One region of the Variovorax sp. Soil_C_12 genome, then DNA from elsewhere that is predicted to be linked to it. Evidence: predicted binding sites of a transcription regulator. Region 1 holds the regulator's gene; each other region holds the start of a gene.

Evidence for each region. Region 1 encodes sigma-54, which starts transcription at its own class of promoters, with help from an activator protein. Its sites were predicted from a motif close to TGGCANGNAANCTGCTTT; they were not measured.
Region 2: a site for sigma-54 is predicted at 1,787-1,804, ahead of adh (aldehyde dehydrogenase). Genes of this name have one in related genera too.
Region 3: a site for sigma-54 is predicted at 4,473-4,490, ahead of AC3A6X_RS04345 (P-II family nitrogen regulator). Genes of this name have one in related genera too.
Region 4: a site for sigma-54 is predicted at 4,345-4,362, ahead of AC3A6X_RS18820 (TorF family putative porin). Genes of this name have one in related genera too.

What each region holds. Positions count from the first base shown of each region.
Region 1 covers NZ_JBDGIO010000018.1:42,614-48,098, forward strand. The annotation lists gene AC3A6X_RS31490 (YceI family protein) at 1-501, shown strand, start outside; gene AC3A6X_RS31495 (phospholipase D family protein) at 511-2,082, opposite strand; gene AC3A6X_RS31500 (RNA polymerase factor sigma-54) at 2,118-3,707, opposite strand; gene lptB (LPS export ABC transporter ATP-binding protein) at 3,710-4,489, opposite strand; gene lptA (lipopolysaccharide transport periplasmic protein LptA) at 4,504-5,205, opposite strand; gene AC3A6X_RS31515 (thiol:disulfide interchange protein DsbA/DsbL) at 5,315-5,485, opposite strand, start outside.
Region 2 covers NZ_JBDGIO010000002.1:459,053-464,537, forward strand. The annotation lists gene AC3A6X_RS07120 (DUF779 domain-containing protein) at 1-83, opposite strand, end outside; gene adh (aldehyde dehydrogenase) at 95-1,615, opposite strand; gene acs (acetate--CoA ligase) at 1,998-3,974, shown strand; gene AC3A6X_RS07135 (hypothetical protein) at 4,148-4,441, shown strand; gene AC3A6X_RS07140 (hypothetical protein) at 4,443-4,607, opposite strand; gene AC3A6X_RS07145 (universal stress protein) at 4,667-5,110, opposite strand; gene AC3A6X_RS07150 (heavy metal translocating P-type ATPase) at 5,216-5,485, shown strand, end outside.
Region 3 covers NZ_JBDGIO010000001.1:870,967-876,451, reverse strand. The annotation lists gene AC3A6X_RS04380 (acetolactate synthase 3 catalytic subunit) at 1-218, opposite strand, end outside; gene AC3A6X_RS04375 (RNA polymerase sigma factor) at 504-1,070, shown strand; gene AC3A6X_RS04370 (DUF3619 family protein) at 1,067-1,492, shown strand; gene AC3A6X_RS04365 (DUF3106 domain-containing protein) at 1,517-2,332, shown strand; gene AC3A6X_RS04360 (RDD family protein) at 2,345-2,974, shown strand; gene AC3A6X_RS04355 (diacylglycerol kinase) at 2,971-3,366, shown strand; gene AC3A6X_RS04350 (LOG family protein) at 3,431-4,021, shown strand; gene AC3A6X_RS04345 (P-II family nitrogen regulator) at 4,026-4,364, opposite strand; gene AC3A6X_RS04340 (DMT family transporter) at 4,588-5,485, shown strand, end outside.
Region 4 covers NZ_JBDGIO010000006.1:351,870-357,354, forward strand. The annotation lists gene AC3A6X_RS18800 (fumarylacetoacetate hydrolase family protein) at 1-923, shown strand, start outside; gene AC3A6X_RS18805 (hypothetical protein) at 1,103-1,345, shown strand; gene AC3A6X_RS18810 (ABC transporter substrate-binding protein) at 1,644-2,753, shown strand; partial or broken gene AC3A6X_RS18815 (YifB family Mg chelatase-like AAA ATPase) at 2,756-4,252, opposite strand; gene AC3A6X_RS18820 (TorF family putative porin) at 4,409-5,230, shown strand; gene glnK (P-II family nitrogen regulator) at 5,298-5,485, shown strand, end outside.

The sequences.
Region 1 (5,485 bases):
ACGCACACCTTCGTGATGTACGAGATGGGCCACTACGGCACCACCACCAACCGCGGCCGCTTCAGCACCAAGGACGGCACCATCAAGATCGACGGCACGGGCAAGAGCGGCAAGATCGACATCACGATGGACATCAGCTCCATCAACACCGGCGTCGACCTGCTCAACCGCCACGTGCTGAGCAAGGACTTCTTCAACGTCGCCGAGTTTCCGGTCGCCCGCTTCGTGGCCGACAAGATCGACTTCAGCGGCGACAAGGTGACCGAGGTCGACGGCTCGCTGACGCTGATGGGCCAGACCAAGCCGGTCAAGCTCAAGGCCAGCCGCTTCGGCTGCTACCTCAGCCCGTTGATCAAGCGCCAGGTCTGCGGCGGCGACTTCGAGACTACCGTGGAGCGTAGCAACTGGGGCATCAACTGGGGCATCCCCTTCGGCTTCGAGGACCGGGTGCGGCTCCTGGTGCAGGTGGAGGCGGTGAACATCACGGGCGGGCCGAGCTGAGCGCAGGCGCTACAACAGACTCTCCGGCGCCAGCGGCGCCAGAATCTCCAGCATCACGCGGTCCCACAGGGTGGAGTCGGGCTCAGTGGTCAGCACCTGCTCGACGCCGGCCTCTTCGCTCACCCATTCAATGCGCTCGGTGCCCGGCGCGAAGCGCACCTTGTAGGCGCCCTGCTGCTTGAGCACCTCGATCAGCTTGAGCACCTGCTGCGCCATCTCGCGGCTGAAGATGATCAGCCCGATCTCGGTGTTGTGCACGTCGGAGCGCGGGTCGAAGTTCATCGAGCCGACGAAGAGGGTGCGCCCGTCGATCACGGCCGACTTGGCGTGCAGGCGCCCGATCTGCGTGCCGAAGAGACCCAGGCGCACGCTGCGCCGGGTGCGCTGCGAGCTGAGTTCGTAGATCTCGGCGCCGAGCTTGAGCATGTCTTCGCGGTAGCGCCGGTAGCCGGTGTGCACCACCGGCTCGTCGGTGGCGGCCAACGAGTTGGTGACCACGCTGATCTTCATGCCGCGCCCACGCACCTCGCGCATCGCCTCCAGCCCGCCCTTGCCGGGGATCAGGTAGGGCGAGACGATGGTCACGTCGGAGCGCCCGCGCCGGATCTGCTCGATCACGTTGTAGCGCACGCTGTCGACGTCCAGCAGTGGAATGCCGCCGTAGGTCACCTGCTTGCCGATCACGCGCTCGGGCGAGTCGGCGTAGGCCTCGGCCCGGGTCCAGATGAGGTCGAGCTTGCCGACCTTGAGGTCCTCCACGATCGGGCTGTAGCCCAGCACGTCGTTGGGCGCGGGCGGGCGCGGGGGCGGCGTGGTCTGCGGGCTGGTCGCCTCCTCGAAGCGGCGCTGGCGCTCCTCGCGCGGCACGCCGGAGGCGACCACGGTCTCGATCGGCCGCACGTACTCGCTGTTCCAGTACTGGTCGAACAGGCTCGCCAGCCGCGGGATGAGGGCGCCCGCGACGAAGGTGTCGAGATCGATGAAGTTGGCGCCGGCCGTCTGCGTGAAGTACTCGTTGCCGATGTTGCGCCCGCCGGCCACCGCCATCGCGCCGTCGGCGATGAAGAGCTTGTTGTGCATGCGCCGGTTGACGCGGCTGAAGTCGAAGAGCGAGGCCGAGAAGCGCCTGAGCATGCTGCCGCGCCCGGCCGGGAAGGGGTTGAAGAGGCGCAGCTCGAGGTTGGGCGTGGCGGCCAGGGCGAGCAGCAGCGCGTCCTCGCCCGAGGTGTAGAGGTCGTCCATCAACAGCCGCACGCGCACGCCGCGCCGGGCCGCGTCGCGCAGCGTGCGCAGCAGGTAGCGGCCGGTCTCGTCGTTGTGGATCTGGTAGTACTGCACGTCCAGCGTGCGCTCGGCGCGCCGCGCCAGCTCGAGCCGGGTGTTGAGCGCGAAGTCGCCGCCCGGCATGAGGCGGAAGCCGCTCAGGTCGGGGTCGGGCTGGGCGCTTTTCGCGATGCGGCCCAGCGTGGTGTCGGGGGAGAGCGGCACCGCCTTCGAAGGCGTGCGCTCGAACTCGGCAGGCAGCATGGCACAGCCGCTGGCCAGGAAGAGCACCCCCATCAGCGCCAGGCCCAGACGCATCCACTGCGGCCAGAGGCTTGGGCGCGCGCTCATCGCTACAGGGCCTTGCGCAGGTTGGCCGGCGCGATGCGCAGCGCCTCACGGTACTTGGCCACGGTGCGGCGCGCGCACTCGATGCCCTGCTCCTTGAGCATCTCGGAGACCTGGCTGTCCGACAGCGGCCGCTTCGCATCCTCGGCGCTCACGAACTGCTTGATCAGCGCGCGCACCGCGGTGCTGGAGGCGTTGCCGCCGGTCTCGGTGCCCAGCGCCGAGCCGAAGAAGTACTTGAGCTCGACCGTGCCGTAGGGCGTGGCCATGTACTTGGCGGTGGTCACGCGGCTGATGGTGGACTCGTGCAGGCCGAGCTCGTCGGCGATCTCGCGCAGCACCAGCGGCCGCATGGCGAGCTCGCCGTGGACGAAGTAGTTCTTCTGCCGCTCCACGATGGCGTTGGAGACGCGCAGGATGGTGTCGAAGCGCTGCTGGATGTTCTTGATGAACCAGCGCGCCTCCTGCAGCCGCTGCGACAGCGCCTGGCTGCCCTCGCCCTTGTGGGCCTTCAGCGCGCCGGCGTAGATGTCGTGCACGCGCAGCCGCGGCATGACCTCGGGGTTGAGCATGACGCGGAAGCGGGCGCTGGTGCCGTGGCCGATGCGCGTGACGATCACGTCGGGGATGACCACGTTGCGCTCGACGTCGACGAAGCGGCGCCCGGGCTTGGGCTCCAGCCGGGCGATCAGCTGGAGGGCGGAGCGCACCTCCTCTTCGTTGCTGCGGGTGAGCGTGGCCAGGCGCTTGAAGTCGCGCTTGGCGAGCAGCTCCATCGGGTGCTTGCAGATCGCGATCGCAGTCCGCCGCACCTGCACCTCTTCCTCGGTGTCGTCCTTTTCCTGCTCGGCGCGCAGCTGGATGGTGAGGCACTCGGCCAGGCTGCGGGCGCCGACGCCGACCGGCTCCAGGCTCTGCAGCAGGCCCAGCGCGACCTGGAAGTGGTGCACCAGCTCGTCGAACTGGTCGTTGTCGTCGCCGGCCAGGCCCGAGGCCAGGGCCGGCAGCGAGTCCTCGAGGTAGCCGTCGTCGTTGAGCGACTCGATCAGGAAGCGCAGCGCGGCGCGGTCGTTCTCCTCCAGGCGCAAGGACAGCGCCTGGCGGTGCAGGAAGGACTGCAGCGACTCCTGGCTCCTGGCCAGCTCGGTCGCATCGGGGCGCTCGTCGTTGCCGAGGTTGTTGGCGCGCGCGGGGGCATCGCCGCCCCATTCGCTGTCGTCCGGCGCCAGGTCGACCGTGCCGTCGCCTTCCCAGTCGGGCTCGCTCTCGGGGGCATCGGCGGCTGCCGCCGTCTCGCTGTCGGCGGGGGACGCCGGCGCAGTGTCGGCAGCGGCCGGGGCGGGCCCGGCGACGAAGTCGCTCTCGCCTTCGGCCTGGCGGTCGTCATCGCGCACCGGCGCATCGGCGGATTCGAGCCCGAACTCCTCGCGCGGGGCTTCGTCGGCGGTGCGCTCCAGGAACGGGTTCTCGTCGAGCATCTGCTCGACCTCCTGGCTCAGCTCGAGCGTGGACAGCTGGAGCAGCCGGATCGACTGCTGCAGTTGCGGCGTGAGCGCCAAGTGCTGCGAGACCCGCAGCGAGAGCCCTTGCTTCATCTCTACATCCGGAAGTGCTCGCCGAGATAGACGCGCCTGACCTCGGCGTTGTCGACGATCTCCGAGGGCGTGCCTTGTGCCAGCACATGCCCGTCGCTGATGATGAATGCGTGATCGCAGATGCCCAGCGTCTCGCGCACGTTGTGGTCGGTGATGAGCACGCCGATGCCGCGCTCCTTCAGGAAGTTGATGATCCGCTGGATCTCGATCACCGCGATCGGGTCGATGCCGGCGAAGGGCTCGTCCAGCAGGATGAAGCGGGGCTGGGTGGCCAGCGCGCGCGCGATCTCGACGCGGCGGCGCTCGCCGCCCGACAGCGCCAGCGCCGGCGAATCGCGCAGGTGGTCGACGCGCAGGTCGTGCAGCAGCTCGCTCAGGCGCTCCTCGGTGCGCTGCTTCGACAGGGGCATCGGCCGGCCGTCGCCGTTCGGCTCGCGCTGCAGCTCGAGCACCGCGCGCACGTTCTCCTCGACCGTCAGCTTGCGGAAGATCGAGGCCTCCTGCGGCAGGTAGCTCAGGCCCATGCGGGAGCGGCGGTGGATCGGCATGTGCGCGATCGGCACGCCGTCGATGCTGATTTCGCCCGCGTCGGCCCGCACCAGGCCGACGATCATGTAGAAGGAGGTGGTCTTGCCGGCGCCGTTGGGGCCCAGCAGGCCCACGACCTCGCCCTTCTCGACGCCCAGCGAGACGTCCTTGACCACCTTGCGGCTGCCGTAGGTCTTCTGCAGGCCGCGCGCCTCCAGGCGGCTGTTCAGCACATCGTTGCGGCCGTTGAGCATGCCCCGGTCCTCCGTCACTTGCGCTCTTCCCCGCCGAGGGTGCTGCTCGAGCGCAGGCCGGTGCCGCTCGCCGGTGCCGGCGCCGCGGCAGGGGCCGCAGCCGCCGGCCGGGTGCCGGCCGCGGGCGCCGAGGCGGCCGCCTTGGGCGTCAGGATGGCCCGCACGCGCCCGCCCGGCGGCGCCGCCACGGCCGCGTTGGGCGGCAGCGAGGAGCCGTTGACGGTGAAGGTGTCGTTGCTCTGGTCGTAGACGATCAGCGGTCCGCTGCTCTCGTCGTTCACGGTCGCGCCGTAGAGCCGGCGCATCACCGCGCGGCGGATGAATTTCACGTTGTCGGCGCGGCTGTCGTACTCGATGACCTCCGACTCGCCCTCGATCCACTCGTCGGTGCCGGCGTCGCGCTTCTGCTTGTAGTAGGCCAGCTTGCCGGGCGCGGCCGTGACCACGCCGTACTGGTAGCCGTCCGGGTCCTGCCGCACGTCGATGCGGGTGCCGCGGATGATGATCGTGCCCTTGGTCATCACCACGTTGCCGGTGAAGACGCTGGTCTGCTTGAGGTCGTCATAGCGCATCGCATCGGCTTCGATGTTCATCGGCTTGGTGCGGTCCGCCTTCTCGGCCTGCGCCATCGGCACCAGGCCGGCCAGCATCGAGGCGAATACGAAAGCACGACAAAGGTGGTGGGAACGGGGGAAGGTAAGAAGTAGCGAAGTCATAAGGCACGAAACTTGCTGGCGGAGATTGTATGCGGCCTCATCGACCGGACTTCGATCGCTCGGATGAAAAAGCCCGCCGAAGCGGGCTTTCCTAGGGGGAGGGGCGAATTCAGGCGCTCTTGCGGGCTTCGCCGATCAGGAAATCGGTGACCTGCAGGGCGCGCTCCATGCTTTTCGCGAGGTCGCCGTCGACGTACCAGCGCCCGGCAATGCCGATCGAGGGCACGCCGGCCACCTGGTAGGCGTCCTGCAGCTGCTTGGCGCGCTGGATCTTGCTCGC
Region 2 (5,485 bases), on a different contig from region 1:
ATGAGCGCCTGCGCGGCCGGCGTGGCGGACACGCGGCGGACGATGCCGCAGGGCGCCTCGTGCGCCCCCGGGTCGGACGACATGAGGCGTCGCTTCAGAAGAAGCCCAGCTTGTTCTGGCTGTAGCTCACCAGCAGGTTCTTGGTTTGCTGATAGTGGTCGAGCATCATCTTGTGCGTTTCGCGGCCGATGCCCGACTGCTTGTAGCCGCCGAAGGCCGCATGGGCCGGATAGGCGTGGTAGCAGTTGGTCCACACGCGCCCCGCCTGGATGCCGCGGCCCATGCGGAAGGCGCGTGCGCCGTCGCGGGTCCACACGCCGGCGCCCAGGCCGTAGAGCGTGTCGTTGGCGATCTCCAGGGCTTCCTCTTCGGTCTTGAAGGTCGTGACCGACACCACCGGGCCGAAGATCTCCTCCTGGAAGATGCGCATCTTGTTGTGACCCTTGAAGACCGTGGGCTTGACGTAGTAGCCGGCCGCGAGCTCGCCGGTCTGAAGGTTGCGTTCGCCGCCGGTCAGGCACTGGGCACCCTCCTGCTTGCCGAGATCGATGTACGAGAGGATCTTCTCCATCTGTTCCTGCGAGGCTTGTGCGCCGATCATGGTGGACGGGTCCAGCGGATGGCCCTGCTTGATGGCCTCGACCCGCTCGATCGCACGCTCCATGAAGCGCTCGTAGATCGACTCCTGCACCAGCGCCCGGCTCGGGCAGGTGCAGACCTCGCCCTGGTTGAGCGCGAACATCGCGAAGCCCTCGAGCGCCTTGTCGAAGAACGCGTCGTCGGCCGACATCACGTCCTCGAAGAAGATGTTGGGCGACTTGCCGCCCAGCTCCAGCGTCACCGGGATGATGTTCTGCGCGGCGTACTGCATGATCAGCCGGCCGGTGGTGGTCTCGCCCGTGAAGGCAATCTTGGCGATGCGGCTGCTCGAAGCCAGCGGCTTGCCCGCCTCCAGGCCGAAGCCGTTGACCACGTTGAGCACGCCCGGCGGCAGCAGGTCGCCCACCACCTCCATCAGCACCAGGATCGAGGCCGGCGTCTGCTCGGCGGGCTTGAGCACCACGCAATTGCCGGCAGCGAGCGCCGGCGCCAGCTTCCACACCGCCATCAGAATCGGAAAGTTCCACGGAATGATCTGGCCGACGACGCCCAGGGGCTCATGGAAGTGGTAAGCGTAGGTGTCGTGATCGATCTCGCTGATGCCGCCTTCCTGCGCCCGGATGCAGGCGGCGAAGTAGCGGAAGTGGTCGATGGCCAGGGGCAGGTCGGCTGCCATCGTCTCGCGCAGCGGCTTGCCGTTGTCGAGGGTCTCGGCCACGGCGAGCTTCTGCAGGTTCTGCTCCATGCGATCGGCGATCTTCAGCAGGACGTTGGCGCGCTCGGTGGGCGAGGTCGAACCCCAGGCGGCCTTGGCCTTGTGCGCGGCATCGAGCGCGGCCTCGATGTCCTTCGCGTTCGAACGCGGGATGCTGGTGAAGGCCTGGCCCGTGACAGGGGTGAGGTTGTCGAAGTATTGGCCGTCGATCGGCGCGACCCACTCTCCGCCGATGTAGTTTCCGTATTGCTTCTTGTACGGGTTCTCGATGCCGAGGTGAGTCATTTCTGCCATGTCCATGAATCGTCTCCAGTCAGGTGATTGAAAAAGGTGCTGACGGGACGACGCGTCCCGCGCAGCCACTTCTGCAAAGCGCGGGCCATGCCGCGAACACGCTGGTGCAAACGGCGCAAGCCGTTGTCGGACTTCAGTTTTTTATGACGCGCACGGCGCGGGCGCGGCATCGCTGCTCCAGGAGGATCTGTGCCGCCGTTGAGCACCTGCTGCAAAACGGGACAGCGCCACCAGCCGGATCGACGTTGTGCGGCCGCGGAAAGCTTGCGCGCATCCTTGCCACGCTGCGCAGCCTCGCACCGGGTCCGCCTGCCGGCACAACATTTGCGCCAGCGCAAGGTTCGTCGAGGTCGAGTCAGCGACCATCGGAACACACAGGAGCCAACGCATGACATCACCGGACAACGCGCAGACACCCAAGCAATACCTCCCCCCGCAGGCGCTGATGCGCTCGGCCCACGTCGCAGGACGTGCCGCTTACGACGCACTGGCCGCAGAGGCCGAGGCCGACTACGAGGGCTATTGGGCACGCCTGGCGCGTGAATTCGTGGAGTGGAAGACGCCGTTCGAGAAGGTGCTCAACACCGAACACGCGCCCATGTACAAGTGGTTCGAGGACGGCACCTTGAACGTCTCCTACAACTGCCTGGACCGGCAGGTCGCCGCCGGCCGGGGTGACAAGGTCGCGATCATCTTCGAGGCCGACGACGGCAAGGTAACGCACACCACCTACGCGCAACTGCTCGCGCAGACCTGCCGCTTGGCCAACGCGCTGAAGGCGCTGGGCGTCGGCAAGGGTGATCGCGTGGCGATCTACATGTCGATGTCGGTCGAAGCCGTGGCGGCGATGCAGGCCTGTGCGCGTCTCGGCGCCGTGCACTCGGTGGTCTTCGGCGGCTTCTCGGCGCACTCGCTGCGCGACCGGATCGCCGACACCGGCGCGGTCGCCGTCATCACGGCCGACGAGCAGGTGCGCGGCGGCAAGACCTTGCCACTGAAGGCGCTGGTTGACGAGGCGCTGGCACTGGGCGGCTGCGAGGCCGTGCGCAACGTCATCGTCTACCGCCGTACCGGCGGCGCCATCGCCTGGCAGTCGCATGACCGCTGGATGCACGAGCTCACGCAGGCGCAGCCCGAGGTCTGCGAGCCCGAATGGGTGAGCGCCGAGCATCCGCTGTTCCTGCTCTATACCTCCGGTTCCACCGGCAAGCCCAAGGGCGTGCAACACAGCAGCGGGGGCTATCTGGTGCAGGCCGCCGTGACCGCCAAGTGGACCTTCGACCTCCATGACGACGACGTCTTCTGGTGCACGGCCGATATCGGCTGGGTCACCGGCCACAGCTACATCGCCTACGGCCCGCTGGCCTTGGGCGCGACCGAGGTGGTGTTCGAAGGCGTTCCGACCTATCCCGATGCGGCGCGCTTCTGGAAGATGATCGAGCGGCACAAGGTGACGGTGTTCTACACCGCACCCACCGCCATCCGTTCATTGATCAAGGCAGCCGAGGGACATGCCGCCGTGCATCCGCGGAACTTCGACCTGAGCAGCCTGCGCATCCTGGGTTCGGTCGGCGAGCCGATCAACCCGGCTGCCTGGGAGTGGTACCACGCGCACGTCGGCGGCGGCCGCTGCCCGATCGTCGACACCTGGTGGCAGACGGAGACGGGCGGCCACATGATCACGCCGCTTCCGGGCGCGACCGCCCTGGTGCCGGGATCCTGCACCTTGCCGTTCCCGGGCATCATGGCCGCGATCGTCGACGAGACCGGCGGCGACCTGCCGAACGGGCAGAGCGGCGTCCTGGTGATCAAGAAGCCGTGGCCCGGAATGATCCGGACGATCTGGGGCGACGATGCCCGCTACCAGTCGAGCTACTACCCGCCCGAACTGCGCGGCTACTACCTGGCCGGCGATGGGGCGGCGCGCGATGCGGAAACGGGCTACTTCACCATCGGCGGGCGCATCGACGACGTGCTGAACGTGAGCGGCCACCGCATGGGAACGATGGAGATCGAGTCTGCGCTGGTGGCGTGCACCGATCTCGTCGCCGAGGCGGCAGTGGTCGGCCGGCCGGACGACACCAGCGGCGAGGCGATCTGCGCCTTCGTCGTGCTCAAGCGGCCCCGGCCGACAGGCGAGGAGGCCGGCAAGCTGGCCGCCGAGCTGCGCAACTGGATCGGCAAGGAGATCGGACCGATCGCCAAGCCGAAGGACATCCGCTTCGCGGACAACCTGCCCAAGACGCGCAGCGGCAAGATCATGCGCCGCCTGCTGCGCTCCGTGGCGAAGGGCGAAGCCATCACGCAGGACACGTCGACGCTGGAGAACCCGGCCATCCTGGATCAGCTGACGGAGGCGCACTGAAAACGCGCTTCACCGGACCGGTCTTTCCAGAGCTGCCCAGTGCATTGCAGCCATGCGCGTCATGACAAAGCGCCTATTGGCTCATGAATACCAAGAACGTATTCTCGGATGCACCAGTCACCGCCGCCGTCTGATGAGAGCGGCGAGCTACGGGTGGGAAAGGACCAAGCGACATGGGGTCACGAGCAGGGGCGCGCAAGAAGCTTCAACGGTTTTTTGCCTGGATGTTCCTGCTCGCGACGGTCTCCCTGTTCAGCTTGGTTGGGTTTGAGCTTCTCTTTCCGCCTCCGCCCTTGTCACCTCCGCCAGAGCGTTCACTGCTGGATCTCCTCGAATTCGATCTGCCCGACCCACAACTGCTGGCTGTCGTGGTGGTGCTGGTCGCAGACCTTGCGTCGTTCGCCTGCCTGATCATCACGACGCTTCTGGGTTGGCTGAGAGGTCGCCATCGTCGGCGCTCTGCGTAGCTTATCGAGTATCGGCCGACGACGTCGGACAGACAAGGCAGGCGGTGGCGGCCGATGGCTGCGGCTCTTCGGCAAGACCTGCGGCCACCAGCAACGCGGTGGCTCCGAGGGTGGCAAGCACGAATGCCAACGCCTGCAGCGCTCCGGATTGTTTCTTCGTGGTCATGGAACAAGCTCCTGTGCAGGGGTTGAACAGTCGTGGTTGCGGGGCAATGCGGCTCAGGGCTATCGCAGCACCAGAACCGGCAGCGTCGTATGGGTCAGGACATGCTGCGTCTCGCTGCCCAGCAGCAGCCGCTTGATGCCCTTTCGGCCGTGCGAGGCCATCACGATCAGGTCGCTCTTGTGCTTCTTCGACGCCGCAATGACCGTGTCGGCCACCCGGTCCGAGGAGATTGCCGCTGTCTTGATCCGGACGCCGGCTGCCTGGGCCCGGGTGCTGATCGCGCCGAGCATTTCCTGCGCCCGCTCGGCCCACTGTTTCTCGATACGCGCGACATCCTCGTGCGAGAACGCCATCGCGCCGTCGAAGTAGGTCGCGGCGTAGCGAGGCACGACGGTGAGCGCGATGAGGTCGGCATCGTGCTGCGCCGCCAGCGAGATGGCGCTGGCGACGGCCTTCTTCGAGAGCGTCGAGCCGTCTGTGGCGACGAGGATGCGTTTGAACATGATGTTTCCCGGGTCAGGGTGGATGGCGCAAGCGTAGGCGTGTGGCGGGGCCGGGGCTTGATTCAGATCAAGGCCGTAGCGCGTGCCTGCCCATAGCCTCGCGATATGCAAGCTGCACTTCCGGCGGGTCCGTCGCCCCGCGCCGATCCTCAGCGTCCAGGTCCCGACCCACAGGCCGGCTGGGCGCTGCTGGACGATCCGGCCGAATGGCCGGCCTTCGGCCGCCCGCTCGATGGCGATACGGCAGGGGGCCGCTGGGAATCGCAGGTTGCGGTGGAGGGCATGCACTGCGCGGCCTGCGCCTTCACGGTCGAGGCGGCGCTGGCCCAGGTCCCGGGCGTGCATAAGGTCGACGTCAACGCGGCGACCCGGCGC
Region 3 (5,485 bases), on a different contig from region 1:
ACTGCCGCCTGTTCGTGGCGCACCAGCACGTGCTGGATGGTGTCCTGCTTGTAGAACGCGTCGTAGATATAGAGAACCGCGCCGCCGGGGTAACCCCAGACGTACTGGACGCCTTCGGCCTGCAGTGCCTTGACCAGCACTTCGGCGCCCATGAGTTCTTGCGTTTGACTGCCGGTGACGGCTGCTGCGGAAGCGAATTCCGCTTTTGACATTTCCATGATCAACCTTTGTGTTTTTTCGGGAACGAAAAACCTTGGGTGCCTCTTCGCAAGCTCTTGTGAAGCCGCGTCGAAACTTGAGGCCAAAGCCATGAGCGGACTTGTCGTACCGCCGGACCGTGACCCGTTTGCCTTTTGACTTGCAGCGCGGATTATGACACCGGAAAACCGGCCAAGGCCCGAGGCACGGCTGTAACAGACGCACAGGCATAATCCGCGGCGACAAAAACCAGCATCTCGTTCCCGAGACACTTCCCCACGCGGCGCCCCCTGTGCCGGACTCGCTTGGCCACTGAACAAGAACTCTCCGATTTCCTGAAAGGCGTCGAACGACGCGCTTTCAAGCGCACGATCTACCATGTGCGGGACGAGGAAGCCGCGCTCGACATCGTGCAGGACAGCATGATGAAACTGGCCGAGCACTACGGCGACAAGCCGCCCAACGAGATCCCTCTGCTGTTCCAGCGCATCCTCTCGAACTGCACGCTGGACTGGTTCCGGCGCCAGAAGACCCGGCGGGCGCTTTTCTCCAACATGAGCGACTTCGAGGCCTCGAACGAGGACGGCGAATTCGACCTCCTCGAGCATTTCACGGCCGCCTCGGACACCCGGGAAAGCGAGAGCGCCGAGGACAGTACCCGGCGCGCGCAGATTTTTCACCAGATCGAGGAACAAATCGCCGCCTTGCCGGGTCGTCAACGCGAGGCCTTTTTAATGCGTTACTGGGAAGAAATGGACGTCGCCGAGACGGCCGCTGCAATGGGCTGCTCCGAAGGCAGCGTCAAGACCCACTGTTCGCGCGCCGTTCACGCCCTGAGCAAGGCGCTCAAGGCCAAGGGAATTTCGCTATGAATACAACGCTTTCGACCACCTCTGCCGCGACCGAGGCGCAGTTCGGCCGCCAGGTGGCCGCACGGCTCTCGGCCGGCACCCAGGATCTGCCGCACGAGATCACCGAGCGCCTGCGCGCCGCGCGCATGCAGGCCCTGGCACGCCGCAAGGTGGTGCGGGTGCTGCAAACGGCCCCCACCGTGGTGCCGAACGGCGGCACCGCGGCATTTGGCGGTGGCTGGTGGACGCGCATCGGCTCCGTCATCCCGCTGATCGCGCTCGTGGCCGGCCTCATCGTCATCACCACCCTGCAGGAGGACAACCGGACCGACGAACTGGCCGAAGTCGATGCCGCCCTGCTGACCGACGACCTGCCGCCTGCCGCCTATACAGACCCCGGCTTCGCCCAGTTCCTGAAGACCGAAGCCACCGCCCAGCGTTAAGCCCACGTCCTTTCGCCTGCTCGCATGCCGCAACGCCCTCGCTCCAACGCGCCCATTCCGCTGCGCCGGCTGTTGCCGGGCGCGGCCGGCGGCGCGTGCATGCTGCTGGTGTTCGCGCTCGCCGGCGCGGCCATGGTGCCCGCAGGCGCCCAGGTCCAGGCCCACCGTACAACACCGGCCGCCTCCGTGACCACGGCGAAGCCGGCAGCCATTTCCAAGCCCTTGTGGCGCGACCTGAGCGCCCGACAGCAGCGCGCCCTGGAGCCGCTCGCGCTGCAATGGGACAGCCTGACCGAACCCCACAAGCGCAAGTGGCTGGCCCTTTCGCGCAACTACGCCAAACTGTCGCCGGCCGAGCAGGAGGTCCTGCACAGCCGGATGACCGAGTGGGCCACGCTGAGCAACCAACAACGCTCGCAGGCTCGCCTCAACTTCGCCGAGGTCAAGCAGGTCCCGGTCGACGAACGCAAGGCCAAGTGGGAGGCCTACCAGGCCCTCAGCGAGGAGGAAAAACGCGAGTTGGCCGCCCGCGCCAAGCCCCGCCCTGGCGCCGCGGTGTCGATCCGGCCGGTGCCGGCCCAGAAGCTGGTCCAGTTGCCCGCCGCGACGCCGGACGCACCACACACACCGCGGATCCAGCTGGCGCCGCCGGCGTCCATGCCGCAGCCGTCTCTCGCGCGCCTGCCTGCCAGGGGTCCGGCGATCGGCCCGGCCGCAGGGGCGCCTGTTACTGCCGAGGCGCAGGTGCCGCCGCCTTCCGCCTCGATGGCCCCGGCCGACACCTCGGTCTCCGCCACGCCTCAGACACGCACCAGCGATCAGTCCTCCGCCGCGCCGTGATACAAGCTGCCGATGGCTTCCAGTCCCCCCGACAGCGCCGGTGCCCGCGCCACGCCCCTTCCTGATCTCTCCGCCCCCGCCGCTCCTGCCGGCCTGAGCGCGCCCGGCCTGTGGCGGCGCATGGCCTGCTGGCTCTACGAGGGCATGCTGCTGTTCGCCGTGGTGTTCGTCGCCGGCTGGCTCTTCAGCACGCTGGGCCAGATGCGCGACGCCATGGACTCGCGCCGGCACCTGCTGCAGGCCTTCCTGTTCGTCGTGTTCGGCGTCTATTTCGTCTGGTTCTGGTCCAAGGGCCAGACCCTGGCCATGAAGACCTGGGGCATCCGCATGGTCGACCGGCTCGGCCGCCCGGTCACCCAAGGCCGCGCGCTGCTGCGCTACCTGCTCTCCTGGATCTGGTTCCTGCCGCCGCTGGCCGCCATCGCGCCCTTCAAGCTGGGCGGCGGCGAGTCCGCCGTGCTGATCTTCGGCTGGGTGGTCGTCTGGGCGCTACTCTCGCGCTTTCATCCCGAACGCCAGTTCTGGCACGACGCCTGGGCCGGCACCCGCCTGATCCCCTCCAAACCCATGAGCGCCGCCCGGCCGCCCGAAGGCGCTCGCACCGTAGCCGAAGGCGAAGGTTTTCCAATGAGCCGTCGATGAGCACCGTCAACAACCCCGTCAATCCGCAGAAGTCGCGGCGCGGCCTGAACCGCATCTGGCACGCCACCCTGATCTCGCTGGATGGCTTCCGCGCCGGCTGGGGCGAGGCTGCCTTCCGCCAGGAGGTCCTGTGCGCCATCGTCATGCTGCCGGCCGCCTTCTGGATCGGCCGGACCTGGGTCGAGACCGCGCTGCTCGCGGCGGTGGTCGTCCTGGTGATGATCGTCGAGCTGCTCAACACCGGCATCGAGGCGGCCATCGACCGCGTGGGCCCGGAATGGCATTCCTTCTCCAAGAGCGCCAAGGACGTGGGCAGCGCCGCGGTGCTGCTGTCCATCATCCTGTGCTGCGGCGTGTGGTTCGCCGCGCTGTGGCACCGCTTCGCGGGATAGGCCCTGCGCCCAAGACACGCCGGCGTGCAAGCCGAGCGTCATTCGATGGCGGCATGATCCGGGCATGACCCCTACTTTTTCGATTTGCGTCTATTGCGGCTCGCGGCCCGGCGAGCGGCAGGAGTTCTCGGCGGTGGCCCAGTCGGTCGGCCGCTGGATCGGCGAACACGGCGGCCAGCTGGTCTACGGCGGCGGCCGCACCGGCCTGATGGGCACGGTGGCGGAGGCGACGCGCACCGCCGGCGGCCGCGTGGTCGGCATCATCCCGAAGGCCCTGGTCGACAAGGAGCTCGCCAACCCGATGTGCGACGAGCTGCACGTGGTCGACACCATGCACGAGCGCAAGGCCATGATGGGCGAGCGCGCCGACGCCTTCGTTGCCCTGCCCGGCGGCATCGGCACGTTCGAGGAGCTGTTCGAGATCTGGACCTGGCGCCAGCTCGGCTATCACGACAAGCCGATCGGCATCCTCGATGTGGCGGGCTACTACGCCGGCCTGCTCGACTTCCTGGCGCATAGCGTGCGCGAGGGCTTCATGGGCGAATGGCAGATGGGGCTGATCCGGTCGGGGGACGAAGCGCCGGCCCTGCTCGAGGCGCTGATCGAGGAAGCCGGCCGCCACCCCCGCGGCGACAAGCTCGCCGAAGTGCTCTGAAAGCCTAGACGGCCTGCTCGTCTTCCTCGCCGGTGCGGATGCGCACCACGCGCTCGACGCTGGTCACGAAAATCTTGCCGTCGCCGATCTTGCCGGTGCGCGCGGCGGTGACGATGGCGTCGACGCAGCGGTCCAGATCGGCCTCGTTGACCACCACCTCGACCTTCATCTTCGGCAGGAAGTCGACCACATACTCGGCGCCGCGATAGAGCTCGGTATGCCCCTTCTGCCGGCCGAAGCCCTTGACCTCGGTGACGGTGAGCCCGGTGACGCCGACTTCGGCCAGCGCCTCGCGCACGTCGTCGAGCTTGAACGGTTTGACGATGGCGGTGATTTGCTTCATAGGTCTCTTTCTTCCGGCGATTTCGTTGAACTTGCTCGCGATAGGGTAGCGCCAATCGGCGCCGACGCCGCGATGGCCTACCCGGATGCCCGCGATGCCCCTCGTCGCGCAGCATGTAGCGTGCCAGGGGTTCGAAAAGATTATGTCATTCGCCCCCGCGTGCCGATGGCTTGGGACGCTGAGCCGCACGCCCGATCGCAGGGGCTGCTACGCTCGGCGGGCCATGCGCCCAGGTTCTTCATCCCCCGGCTTCTTTTCCTCCTTCTTCCCCTGGCTCCACAACCAAGCCTACGTGCTGCTGGTGTTCACCACGCTGATCTGGGGCGCCAACGCGGTTGCCGCCCGGCTCGCGGTGGGCGAGGTCTCCCCGATGATGCTGACCTTCTCGCGCTGGATCGTCTGCTGCCTGGCCCTCGGCCTGTGCGCACGACAGCAGATCGCCCGGCACTGGCGCCCCCTGCTGCCTTCGTGGCGCTTCATCGCGCTGATGGGCACGCTGGGCTTCACCGGCTTCAATGCGCTTTTCTACGCCGCGGCGCATCACACGACGGCCATCAACATCGCGATCATCCAGGGCACCATTCCGGTGCTGGTGCTGCTCGGCAGCCTGCTCTTCTTCCGCACGCGCATCGGCGGGCTGCAGCTGCTGGGCGTGGCGATCACGCTCGCGGGCATCGTGGTGGTGGCCTCGAGCGGGCATCCGGCGCAGCTGGCGGCACTGGGCTTCAACATCGGCGACGTCTGGATGATCGCGGCCAGCCTGCTCTATGCCGCCTATGCGCTGGGCCTGCGACGCCGGCCGGACGTGCCGGCCATCGTCTTCTTCGCGGCGACCGCGGCGGTCGCCTGCCTAGTGTCGGTGCCGCTGCTCGCGGCGGAAATCGCCATGGGCGACTTCTTCGTCCCCACGCCCAAGGGCTGGGCGCTGATCCTGTTCGTCGGGCTGCTGCCCTCCTTCATCTCGCAGGTCACCTTCATCCATGCGGTGGGCCTGATCGGCCCGGCCCGGGCGGGCGTCTTCCTCAACCTGGTGCCGATCTTCGGGCCGCTGCTGGCGGTGCTCGTGCTCGGCGAGCCGCTGTCGGCCTACCACGCGGTGGCGCTGGCCCTGGTGCTGGGCG
Region 4 (5,485 bases), on a different contig from region 1:
AGGCCGCGCGCGATCCCGAACTGCCCTGGCTGCTCGCCCCCTGCGACCTGCAGGCGGTGAAGGCCAGCGGCGTGACCTTCGTCGCCAGCCTGCTGGAGCGCGTGATCGAGGAGCAGGCGCGCGGCGATGCCTCCCGGGCCGAAACCATCCGCGCCGCGCTCGGCGGCGTGCTGGGCGACAACCTCGCCGGCATCGTGCCCGGCTCGCCGCAGGCGGCCCAGGTCAAGGAGGTGCTGATCGCGCAGGGCGCCTGGTCGCAGTACCTCGAGGTCGGCATCGGCCCCGATGCCGAGATCTTCACCAAGGCGCCGGTGCTGTCGGCGGTGGGGACCGGTGCCGACGTCGGCATCCATTCCGGCTCGGTCTGGAACAACCCCGAGCCCGAGGTGGTGCTGGCAGTCGACAGCCGCGGCCGCACCCTGGGTGCGGCGCTGGGCAACGACGTCAACCTGCGCGACTTCGAAGGCCGCAGCGCGCTGCTGCTGGGCAAGGCCAAGGACAACAACGCTTCCTGCGCGATCGGCCCCTTCATACGCCTGTTCGACACGCATTTCGGCATCGACGACGTGCGCCGCATCACGGTGGCGCTGCGCGTCGCCGGGCCCGAGGGCTTCGTGCTCGAAGGATCGAGCTCGCTGGCGCAGATCAGCCGCGATCCGCTGGACCTGGTGTCGCAGGCCATCGGGCCCCATCACGCCTACCCGGACGGGCTGATGCTCTTCCTCGGCACCATGTTCGCGCCCACCCAGGATCGCCACGGCCCGGGGCAGGGCTTCACCCACGTGGTGGGCGACAGCGTCACCATCTCGGCGCCCGAGCTCGGCGCGCTGGAGAACCGCGTGGTGCATGCCGACCAAGCGGCGCGCTGGTCCTTCGGCATCGGCGCGCTGATGCGCAATCTGGCGGGGCGCGGGTTGCTTTAGGGCCTGTTGGGTCCCAAGAGGCTGGATATAGGCGGGCAACGCCGCAGACGCCCCTGGCGTCGCCCTGCTCCACATTAATCCCTAGCAGCTGGCGTGCAACAAAATCTAGCACTCGGATCGCAAGCATGAAGGACTTCATTGCCGCCTATTGCAACGCAAGGTTTGGCGCGGACTGATGCGTGGCCGCCGACGATTCGCTGAAACTGCACGCCGGCACCACGTTGTTGCCTCAGCAGGTCGTCGTTCACGCGCCACTCGGCAAGAACGGGGTGCTGGCCTTGCCGAACGGCTTCTCGCTCATGGACTACCAGGCGAGAGATTTTCCGGGGCCGGACCGGCGCGACGGCGTCGGCAGGCTTCCGGCGGATTTCCCTGGACGGTGCTGCGTCTCGAAGATCGCGATCGCTACATGGCGGCCCTGAACGCGGCAAGCGGCCGGAGCGATATCAAGCCCTTTGCAGCATTCGTCGCTCAGAGCATGGCTACGGCAAGGGAGGCGCGCAGGCCGACTCGCTAGGGGCGGAAAGCGGGTTTGTGCTGAGCCCCGCGGTGATCACGCAGCGCATCCGCGCCTTCGGCATCGTGGCGCTGTAGGGAGCGGAAACACAGTAAGACAATTTCCTCAAGGGTTTCTTCCCGCACGGGCCAGGGGCGAGGTTGGTAACAATTGTTCACAATCTGTGCCGCGCATTTTCACGCCCGGCCCCTTTGGAGGAGCCCATGAAAACCGTGCGAGTTCTTTGCTGTGCCGCTGCGCTCGTCTTGAGCGCCGCGAATGCAGCAGCCCAGATCCTGATCGGCCAGTCCGCCGACATGTCGGGGCCCGTCGCGGCCAGCGTGAGGGAGACCATCGCCGGCTCGCAGCTGGTCATCGACCACGTCAATGCGCAGGGCGGCATCCATGGCGAGAAGGTCGAGGTGATCCGCCTGGACGACGGGCTGGACCCGAAGCGCTCGGCGGAGAACTCGCGCATCCTGATCGAAGACAAGAAGGTGATCGCGCTGCTGCTCAACCGCGGCACGCCCAATGCGCTGGCCGTCATCCCGCTGCTCGACAAGAGCGGCACCCCGCTGATCGGGCCGTCCACCGGCGCGATGTCGCTGCACAAGCCGGTGCAGAAGCTTGTGTTCAACGTGCGCTCCACCTACCAGCGCGAGGCCGAGAAGGCGGTCCTGCATCTGCACACCGTGAGCATGCAGCGCATTGCCGTGGTCCAGGCCGACGACTCCTTCGGCAAGGATGCGATGGAAGGCGCGATGAAGGGCTTCGACAAGGCGGGCCTGAAGCCGGTCGTGTTGGCGCTGGCCGACCGCAACAAGCCCGACTACGCCACCATCGTGCCCAAGCTCACCGCCGCCAACGCGCAAGCCGTGCTGTGGATCGGCTCGGGCACGGCCGTCACCGAAGGCATCAAGGCGCTGCGCGCGGCGGGTTCCGCGGCGCAGGTCATCACGCTGTCGAACAACGCGGCCTCGGGCTTCATCAAAGAACTGGGCAACGCCAGCGGCGGCGTGGTCGTCATGCAGGTGCTGCCCTCGGAGCGCGCGATGGCGCATCCGCTGATCAAGGAGGCCTCGGACCTGGCCAAGGCCAAGGGCGACATCGAGCTCTCGCCGGCGCTGCTCGAGGGCTTCGTCGCCACCAAGGTGATGGTCGAGGCGCTGCGCCGCGCCGGCCCGAAGCCAACGCGCGCCAAGCTGCTCGCGGTGCTCAACGACTTGCGCTACGACGTGGGCGGCGGGCTGGAGGTGGGTTACTCGCCGCAGGATCACACGGGGATCGACTACGTCGACCTGTCGATCATCAGCGGGGGGCGGTTCAAGCGCTGAGTTCAGGCGTCCACGTGCAGCGCACGCCGGTACTGCACCGCCTCCGCCACATGCCCCGCCTGCACCGTGCCGGCGCCGGCCAGGTCCGCGATCGTTCGGGCCAGCTTGAGCGCGCGATGGGTCCCGCGCGCCGATCAGCCCAGCCGAGACGCCGCCGCATGCAGGAACTGCAGGGCGGCGGCGTCGAGCTGCGCGTGGCGGTCGATCTCCGCGCCTTGTAGCGCCTGGTTGGCCTTGCCCTGCCGGCGGATGGCACGCTCGCGCGCTTCGACGACGCGCACACGCACCTGCGCACTGGCTTCGCCGGCGGGGGTGTCGAGCAGTTGGGTCGCCGGCACCGCGGGCACCTCGATGTGCAGGTCGATGCGGTCCAGCAAGGGCCCGCTGAGCTTGCCCTGGTAGCGGGCCACCTGGTCCGGCGTGCAGCGGCAGGACTTGAGCGAGGAGCCCAGGTAGCCGCAGGGACAGGGGTTCATGGCCGCAACCAGCTGGAAGCGGGCCGGGAACTCGGCACGCCGCGCCGCCCGCGCGATGGTGATGTTGCCGGTCTCCAGCGGCTCGCGCAGCGCCTCGAGCGCGCTGCGCTGGAACTCGGGGAACTCATCGAGGAACAGCACGCCGTTGTGCGCCAGCGAGATCTCCCCCGGCCGCGGCGGCGAGCCGCCGCCCACCAAGGCCACCGCACTGGCGCTGTGGTGCGGGCTGCAGGTCGGCCGCACGCGCCAGCGCTCGACGGCGAAGCGTCCCTGCAAACTGGCCACCGCCGCGCTCTCCAGCGCCTCGTCGACGCTCATCTCCGGCAGCAGGCCGGCGAAGCGCTGGGCCAGCATCGACTTGCCGGAACCCGGCGGGCCCACCATCAGCAGGCTGTGCTGGCCTGCCGCGGCGATCTCCAGGGCGCGTCTCGCACCCGCATGGCCCTTGACCTCCGCCAGATCTGCCACGGGCGCCGCCGGCCCGGCGGGGGCGGGCAGCGCGCGATGCCAGCCATCGTCCGCCGCCTCGCCCGGCGTCGGTCCGCCCGGCAGGAACTGCCGCACCACATCGAGCAGGTGGGCCGCACCGTAGATCTCGGCACCGGGCACCAGAGCGGCCTCGCGCGCGCTCTCGGCCGGCAGCACCAGCCGCGTCGCGACGCCCCGGCCATGCAACGCCAGCGCCATCGCGAGTGCACCACGCACGGGCCGCAGATGCCCTGAAAGCGAGAGCTCCCCCGCGAACTCGTGGCCGGCCAGGCGTGCCGCCTCGATCTGTCCGGCGGCCGAGTCCTTCGGCAGGTCGGCCGGCGCCAGGTTGACCGTGATTCTCTTGTTGCTCGGGAATTCGAGGCCGGCGTTCTGGATGGCGGCGCGCACGCGCTCGCGCGCTTCCTTCACCTCCACGTCGGCCAGGCCCACCAGCGTGAAGCTGGGCAGGCCATTGGCCAGATGCACCTCGACCGTGACACTCGCCGCTTCCAGGCCCAGCAAAGCACGGCTTTGCACCAAAGACAGACTCATTTTTCTCCCTTTTCACCAAGATGGTGCAACCATCCTGTGTTCATGCGCCTCCATGCACCTCTCCCAAGCTCCGCGCACGCGGCTGCGAGATTTGGCACGCTCCCTGCTTTGAATCGGTATCCAACATTTCAAAACTGACCGAGGAGTCTCCCGATGATGCACCGTAAAACCGCGTCCGCCTTGGCTGTGGCCGCGCTGGCAGCCCTTCCCATGCTGGCGAGCGCCCAGCTGACAGGGAACGTTTCCCTGACCAGCAACTACAAGTTCCGCGGCCAGGACCAGGACGTGATCGGCAGCGGCGGTTTCGCCAAGACCAAGGGCTTCAAGCCCGCCATCCAGGGCGGCTTCGACTATGCCTTCGGCGAGAGCGGCTTCTACGTCGGCAACTGGAACTCCAGCGTCAACTGGCTCAACGGCAACAGCATCGAGAGCGACATCTACGGCGGCTACAAGTTCAAGGCCGGCGTGTTCGACTTCGACGTCGGCGTGCTCAGCTACATCTACCCGGGCAACGCCCGCGGCAACACCACCGAGCTGTACGGCGCGGGCACCTGGGCCGACGCGGCGATCGGCTCGTTCACGCTGAAGTACTCGCACACCGTGTCCAAGGACTACTTCAACTACGCCGGGGAGCGCGACGGTTCGGGCCTGAAGGGCCGCAACACCGGCTACCTGAACCTGAGCTACACCAAGGAGATCGTGCCCAAGGTCACGCTGAAGGCGGCGGTGGGCTACACGCACATGAGCAGCGACATCCGCAGCCTGGGCTACAAGAGCTACGTGGACTACAACGTGGGCGCCTCCTACGACTTCGGCAACGGCCTGTCGCTGGCCGGCTCGGTGCAGGGCGCCAACAAGAAGAGCTCGTACCTGCTGGTGTCGAGCCCGGGCGTCGATTTCGGCTTCGGCCCGGTCGGCCAGCAGACCTGGTCGCCCAACAAGGCGCGCTTCATCGTTACGCTGACCAAGACGCTCTGACGCGGCCAGGCGTCGCGTCCCGATCCATCCTGAGGAGAAACATCGTGAAATCTGTGGGGGAAACATCATGAAGCTGGTCACAGCCATCATCAAACCGTTCAAGCTCGACGAGGTGCGCGAGGCGCTCTCGACGATCGGCGTGCAGGGCATCACCGTGACGGAAGTCAAGGGCTTCGGCCGCCAGAAGGGCCACACCGAGCTCTACCGCGGCGCCGAGTACGTGGTCGACTTCCTGCCCAAGGTCAAGATCGAGGC